Rubripirellula tenax: one gene and its partner. The main gene of each other region encodes a partner of the protein of the gene in region 2 in a complex. Links are inferred from orthologs where the notes say so. Each region holds a gene or a part of one and is shown on either strand. Other genes may lie near its edges.

Region 1 (3,303 bases), on a different replicon or contig from region 2:
CTGTGAAGGACTTCCCAAGTAGGGTCATGGGTGTTTTCCGTTAACGACGAGATCGACAAGGGACGTGCGGGCAATCTTGCCTGAATTACCACGCCCCCGAAGTATAGTTACGCGGAAAAACGAGTGTCAACGAATTCGCTATGAAAACCGCCATTGCCGGCACCTTTTACCGAATCGGAACCAAATACACGGCGCCGGCCGGATACGCATCGGGAATCGGTCGTGCCGATTATGCCAATTTTTCCGTTTTGAGGAGCTTTTGCCGCGCTGGAACAGCCATCCGGTGGTGGCCTACGGTCTTTTTCGACCAGTCGGGCAAGGGAATTGACTTCGTTTTGCTGCGGCCCGATTAGCAGCCTGTTGAAAAAAGGGGCTGACTTAGGGGACGTCGAACGTCGGAGAGGGTCAGACCCCTTTTTCAACAGGCTGTTAGGCGTCCGAATCGACGAAGGCCTTTTCGACGTTTCGGATTCCGTGCAGAAATTGATCCATGTCCTCCGTTCGCTGTTCGACCACGGGATTGAGCGCGTTCATGATGGTCCGCGCCAGTCGCGGGTCGACGTTGGGGCATCGCTCGATCAGGTCTTTGGGAGGCCTCGAATCGTGTTGGAGCGCTGCTCGCCCGTTGAGCATCTCGCTCTGCCAGGGGTGAAAAAAACAAACGAGGCAGTAACACGTCACGCCAAACGAGAAAATGTCGACGCGTTTGTCGGTCGGTCGTCGGCGAACGATCTCTGGAGACATGTAAAGCGGCGTCCCCGTCCGATTGCCGGCAACCATAAAAGGGGCGGTTGCAGGGACCGTCAGCCCGAAGTCGATCAGTTTGACACCGGTCGTTTCCGGCAAGCAAATGAAGTTTCGCGGGCAAATGTCTCGGTGAATGAAGCCTTGGCTGTGGACATATTTCAGCGATTCGGCCATATCCCGAATCATCAGCATTCGGCGTCCCGTCACATGATGTTCTTGCTTTTGAACGACGATGTTTTGAAGACTCGGTCCACCGACGTATTCCATCACAATGACCGGTTCGCCCTTCAGCGACGTTCCGATTTCGTAGGTTTCGACGACCTTGGGATGCTTCATTTGCATCGCGATTTGGCCTTCGGACGGTTTGTTCAGGCCTTTGAATCGAGCCTCGAACAACTCCATCTTTTCGATATCCAGAATCTTCACTCCGACCATCCGGTCGTTGTGTTCGCGATCTTTCGCGACGAAAAAGTTGGCCATCGTTCCCGTCACTGCCGTCCGCTGGCGGGCGAACCGTCCGGCAACGTCAATCCGTCCGCCCGTGCTGGGGCCGGATTTGAACGCGGACTTGATGGAATCGAAAAGACTCATGGCGGAGTAGGAGTAGGTGACAGGTTTTAGGTGACAGGTGACAGGAAAAAGCGATGACTCAACCCCCTTTAGTTTAGGTCCAGATTGGGCAAGCTGAAACTGGATTCCAGGTGCCTATGCCCCGAAACCTGTTACCTGTGACCTGAAGCCTGTCACCTATCCCGCTATTTTCCGCAATAGTCGATTGCGCGGGCGATTTCGCTCTTGAGGTGCTTGCGTGTGACGATTCGGTCGATGTAGCCGTGTTCGAGGAGGAATTCGCTGGTTTGGAATCCCTCAGGCAATTCGATTCCGATGGTGGCTTTGATGGTCCGTGGCCCGGCGAACCCAATCAGAGCTTTGGGTTCGGCGAACACCAAATCGCCAAGCGATGCGAAACTTGCGGCGACGCCACCCATGGTTGGGTTGGTCAAAACGCTGATGAACAGTCCGCCGGACTCGTCATAGCGTGCAAGTGCCGCGGAGACCTTCGCCATCTGCATCAGCGACAGGATTCCTTCGTGCATTCGGGCACCGCCGCCCGACGCCGAGATGATGATCAGTGGCAGCCCGTCGTCCGTGGCACGTTCGATCAAACGCGTCAGGCGTTCGCCGACCACCGAGCCCATGCTTCCCATGATGAACGCACTATCGGTGACCGCAAACGCCACTCGACGAGCCCGAACCATTCCGGTTCCCGTCATCGCAGCATCGGTCAAACCCGTGCGTTTTTGCTCGCCGACAAGCCGGTCGGCGTACTTTCGTCGATCCGAAAACTCCAGCGGGTCGACCGGCCGAAGGGATTCGTTCATCGGCTCAAACGTGCCTTCGTCCAACACTTGAGCGATTCGATCAATTGCCGAAACGTAAAAGTGATGTTCGCACTTGGGGCAAACGTTCAGCCGTTGTTCGACTTCTTTTTTGTAAACCGACGATCCGCATCCCGGACACTTCAGCCAAAGTCCTTCCGGCACACCGCGTTTCTTTGGTGGCACGGGTGTATCGTCGGACGATGACACGGGTGTTTCCTCAGACATCGCGGGACCAGCAGGGTTGGAATCGACAGTGGACATGCAAAATTATTTCTTGCGGTGACGAATTTTCGCTCGCATACGGCGTTTTTTACGTCCCACTTTTCGTCGACCTTTTCCCGTTCTCTTAGTACCCACCTAGTCAAATCTCCCATGGTATTGCGTCGAAAACAGAGCGTCGTTCGACATCAAGGCATAATCTTCCCGTCGAAAACGAAAGTCCGATTCGGTCCCGTAGCGTACCAAATCGCGGCACGGCGGCAAGTCGGATACCGGATCGGCCATTCGGCGTCGAATTCCGCGTCATCGGGGGCGGCGATGAAACCTCATCCGCCAGCCCTCAAATTGTGTGTTTTCCTGTGCGATCCACCGGGTTAACCGTTGGTGACTTCGGAATCACGGCTGTAGACGGCTAGCGCCGACTCGAACGTTTGGCCGTTGATCTTGAAGACCGGTTGGGCATCGGTGTGCCGGTTGCAGTGATCGACCAGCACGCGATAGAGCAGCCGAAACAGATGACGAGGCACGCGTAGCGACTGGAATGCGGCCAGCAATCGTTCGTAACTTACATCGTCGGCGAACAAGTCCTTTGGTTCCGGCGACCGTCCGTCTGCGGCGCACGCCAACATCCGGGCACGGGCCAGGTCGTAGAGCGCCTCGCCGGTCCACTGGAACGCCGGGATGACGTTTTGCTTATCCAGCCGGGCCCGTTCATGAAATTCACGAGTCTCGCGTTCGATATCGCGGTGCAGCTCTTGCGGCAAGAAAATCTTGAAACCGATACCGGGGTGCTTCAAAAGTTTGTTGTCCAGAATCGGCCAAACGAAACGTTGCATCAATTCGGCCTTGCCGCCGGTCATGTGCGGTTCGTCCACGCGGTCCATCAACACAACGACGCCGCTGTAACCCAATCGCAACAGGATCGCCCGAAACTTGTTGAGCAACTCGTAGCGAT
Region 2 (3,882 bases):
ACTCCGACGAGCGTGCTTCCGGTTATGTGCGATTTAAAATCTGCCACTCGGTTGGCCAGGGCAGGGTAGTGGACGAAAAATTTCCAGCCCTTCGTAAATACTCAATTTAGGGTGGCCAACGCCAGCGCAACCCAGATTGATCTTCGAGCATTCGACGCCGATCGCTATGATCCGGTCACGGTGAGCCCGAAGGTTTTTGCTATCAACGCCCTTCCCTTGTTTTCACCCTGTCGTTTCGTTCGCATTTTCTCCCCGTCGCATGGATGTGTTTGATGGAGATTTATGACATCGTGATGTTGGTCGTGCTTATCAGCGCGACGCTTTACGGCGCTGTCAAAGGATTCGCATGGCAACTGGCTTCGATCGCATCGATCTTGGGCAGCTACATCGTCGCATTGAAGTTGCGTGAACCGTTCGCGCAATCGATCAGTGTCGAGGCGCCGTGGAATCGTTTTCTGGCGATGCTGATCCTTTACGTTGGAACGTCGCTGCTAATTTGGGTCGCGTTTCGAATGGTCAGCGGATCAATCGATCGGATGAAACTTCGCGAGTTCGACAACCACATCGGCGCGGTTTTCGGGCTGTTCAAAGGCGGCCTGTGCTGCATCCTGGTCACGATGTTTGCGGTCACGCTTTCTGGTGAGCGGGTTCGCGAAGCGGTCGTCAGCAGCAAAAGTGGGATTTACATCGCAAAAGTTCTTGACCGCAGCCAATCTGTGACCCCGCCCGAAATCCACGACATCATCGGTCCGTACATCGAGCGTTTCGAAAGTCAGTTCGCAGCCGGATCGACAGACGCGGGTGGGACCAGTCCCGGTGGTGGTGCGATCGAATCCGCCGCGTCCTGGTTGGCGTCCGGGCCAGTTTCACCAAGTACCCAATCGGGGCCCCAATCGAACTCTAGCTCGATCCCGTGGCAACCGTCGGCCGTCACGTCGGAGGACGCCCGAAATTGGGCCGCCCAGCAGGCTCGCCAAGCTGTCGAATCGACCTTTCAAAGATGACGCGTTAGCGTGCTTGGCGATCGGTCGCGATGATGTTTTGAAGCGTTGTTTCGAAGCCATGTTCGGAGTCGAAATCCGAGTCGAAATTTTGACGGTTGTCGGCGAGAGTTTCTGCACGAAATTCTGCCCGCTGACGAACGAAGCAAACGATCTAGGGCATGGCTATCGCACGTACCGTTGGGACACAGCGATCCGATGCAGGGTACGGTTCACGGGTACGGTTCACGGGAATGGTACGTCCCGGCACGGGAAAGAGCAGAAACGCGTCATACATGGGGATTTCGATACCTCGAATACAACATAAGAGGCATTATCGGACGTTGCGGGGCGGTCGCGATTGCTCGGTAATTGCCGCTCTTCCCACCTGCTGGTCTATGCCGGCAGTTCCATGAAGACGCCGATGCGACGGAACTTTTCGTAGCGGCTATCAACCAGTTCCTGGCCCGTTTTCGTTTCCAATTCGGTGAGCGTTCGCGACAGATAAGTCTTCAGCCGCGATGCCATTTGGTGGTGATCGCGATGCGCGCCGCCGAGCGGTTCTTCGAGCACGTCATCGACGACTCCAAGCTTCTTCAAATCGCGGCTGGTGAAGCGCAGTGCGGCGGCGGCTTTGGGTGCATGTTCATGACTCTTCCAGAGGATTCCGGCGCAGCCTTCGGGGCTGATCACGCTGTAGTAGGCATGCTCCAAAACCGCCACTTTGTCGCCGACGCCGATCCCCAGTGCACCGCCTGATCCGCCTTCGCCGATGACGACACAGATGACCGGCGTCTTCAGCCGGCTCATCATGAACATGCTCTCGGCGATGACTTGGGCCTGGCCGCGCTCTTCCGCACCGATTCCAGGGTAAGCGCCGGGTGTATCGATAAAACAAATTAGCGGCAGTCGGTACTTTTCGGCCAATCGCATTTTGACCATCGCCTTGCGATAGCCTTCGGGGTGCGCACAACCGAAGTGGCACGCGGCGCGCTCTTTGTACGTTCGCCCCTTTTGGTGTCCGAGCACCATCACCTTGAAGCGGTCCAGTTTGGCGAAACCCGAAAGCATCGCGCGATCGTCGCCAAAGTGTTTGTCGCCGTGCAGTTCGACAAACTCATCGAATGCCAAGTTCAAGTAGTCTCGCGTGTAGGGACGGTTCTTATGGCGAGACACTTGAACGGTCTGCCACGCGTTCAACGTGCTGTACGTTTCGCGAAGTTGTTTGACCAACTCGAGCCGCAGCGATCGCATTTCCGTTTCGACTTCGTCGGTCCGATCGGTCTGACGTTCAAGCGTTGCGATACGTTCTTCCAGAATCGCAATGTTCGATTCAAATTCTAGTCCAGGGCCGCCACTCATTATCGTCCTCCCGTTGCTTGTTGACCGCTGCCGTCGTCGTCATCATCCAGTAGTCCCTGGTCCTTCATCAACATGTCCTCGGCACCTCGGATGCCCGGCATGCTGTCAAAGACACTGATCTTCGGTTTGCGAGGCCGTTTGTTGAAGATTTCAATACCGCGCAATACCTTCAGAAACTCCCACATCGACGGCGGGCGACTGTCTGGTTTCTTGGCCATCATGCTTTTGACCAAGTCTGCAAACTCGCGGCTGACGTTGTCGTTGTGAACGATGGGGCTGGGGACCGATGCGGTCAAGTGTTTGTTTAGCAAGTCGTTGGGCGTATCGCCCGTATACGGCGGTTTGCCGGTTACCAATTCATAGAGGACGCAGCCGAACGCGTAGATATCCGTTCGCTCATCGCACACCTTACGACGAATTTGTTCGGGGGCCATGTAACTGCGTGTACCCCGAGCGACCTTCGAACTGTAGAGCAGCTTGCTCAAGCCCGTTTTCTTTTTTTCAGAAATCGTAAAGTCAATCAGCTTCACAACCCCTTCGCGGCTGACCAGAAAATTATCCGGCTTGATATCGAGGTGAATCCAATTCTTGGTGTGCATGTAATACAAACCCTCGGCTGCTTGTTCGACGATCTTGTCAAGCATGAAGGCGAGTGATTCAGGTCCGCGACGGAGCGCCTGCTTCATGTTCAGTTCGCTGAACAATTCGAGCACCAGGTAGACGCGTCCATTGTCTTCGCGATAGTCGATGACCTTGATGATCCGCGGACTGGCCAAATCCTTGGCGACGTTGTACTCGTGCTTCAGCAGCGCGATCTCTGCCTTGTCGGCCTTGTTCTCACGCAGCATTTTCAACGCAAAGCGGTCTTGCGTGTTTTCGTCAATCGCTTCCCAGATATCCGCTGTACTGCCTTGACGGATCAAACGGGCAAGTCGGTACGGGCCAAGGAAGTCGCGTGATTTCGACATGGATCAGATGGCTGGGAACGGAAGATGAAGGGCGATGCAATCAATATTGTCGGTCAGGTAATTCGACATGATAACGCAAGCTTTCACCACCCGGGTAGTTCGCCCGCCGACGCCCCTGGATTACGTTTGGGCCAATACCTGCTGGTAAAGACGGCGAATTTCGCGTGTCATGGTCTGGTGGCGGAATTGGTCGGTAAAACGCGACTGCCCTTCCCCGCCCATCCGACGTCGCATCGCTTCGTCCGCGGCCAAGGAAACCATCGCCTGGGCTAATCCGGAAATGTCCTGGGGATCGACCAAGAATCCCGTCTCGCCGTTGATCGCAACCTCACGGGCCCCGTCGACGTCGTAGCTAATGATCGGTTTGCCAGCGATCAAAGCTTGGGGAAGCGCGCGGGCAAGCCCCTCTCGATAGGACGTGTGGGCAAGCACATCCATTGCACCAATCAGCGACGGCACTTCTGCTGGCGGCACCAGTCCGGCAAACACAAAGTGATCGCCCAGGCCCATGGATGCGATCTGCTGCTGAAGTTCGGAGCGTAGGATCCCATCGCCGACCAGCAAGAATCGAA

Evidence for each region. The genes of interacting proteins can lie anywhere in the genome.
Region 1: the proteins of Poly51_RS10780 (region 2) and accD are in contact, whole or in part, in a solved structure (PDB 8UXZ), measured with the Escherichia coli proteins. The link is inferred for Rubripirellula tenax from one-to-one orthologs.

Annotation. Positions count from the first base shown.
Region 1 is NZ_SJPW01000003.1:51,126-54,428, reverse strand. What follows is about bases 447-3,303. They hold accD (acetyl-CoA carboxylase, carboxyltransferase subunit beta), read right to left. Parts: upstream 2,391-3,303; coding sequence 1,503-2,390; downstream 447-1,502. Other genes in these bases: Poly51_RS11150 (hypothetical protein), read right to left, coding at 2,723-3,303; Poly51_RS11160 (serine/threonine protein kinase), read right to left, coding at 447-1,338. Outside these bases: Poly51_RS11170 (hypothetical protein), read right to left, coding at 1-28; Poly51_RS11165 (hypothetical protein), read left to right, coding at 141-353; more of Poly51_RS11160, read right to left, coding at 430-446.
Region 2 is NZ_SJPW01000002.1:1,350,738-1,354,619, reverse strand. What follows is about bases 360-3,349. They hold Poly51_RS10780 (acetyl-CoA carboxylase carboxyltransferase subunit alpha), read right to left. Parts: upstream 2,343-3,349; coding sequence 1,377-2,342; downstream 360-1,376. Other genes in these bases: Poly51_RS10775 (serine/threonine protein kinase), read right to left, coding at 2,342-3,310; Poly51_RS10785 (CvpA family protein), read left to right, coding at 360-1,004. Also shown: Poly51_RS10790 (metal-dependent hydrolase), read right to left, coding at 1-47; more of Poly51_RS10785, read left to right, coding at 273-359; Poly51_RS10770 (glycosyltransferase family 4 protein), read right to left, coding at 3,431-3,882. UniProt on the Escherichia coli protein: Component of the acetyl coenzyme A carboxylase (ACC) complex. First, biotin carboxylase catalyzes the carboxylation of biotin on its carrier protein (BCCP) and then the CO(2) group is transferred by the carboxyltransferase to acetyl-CoA to form malonyl-CoA.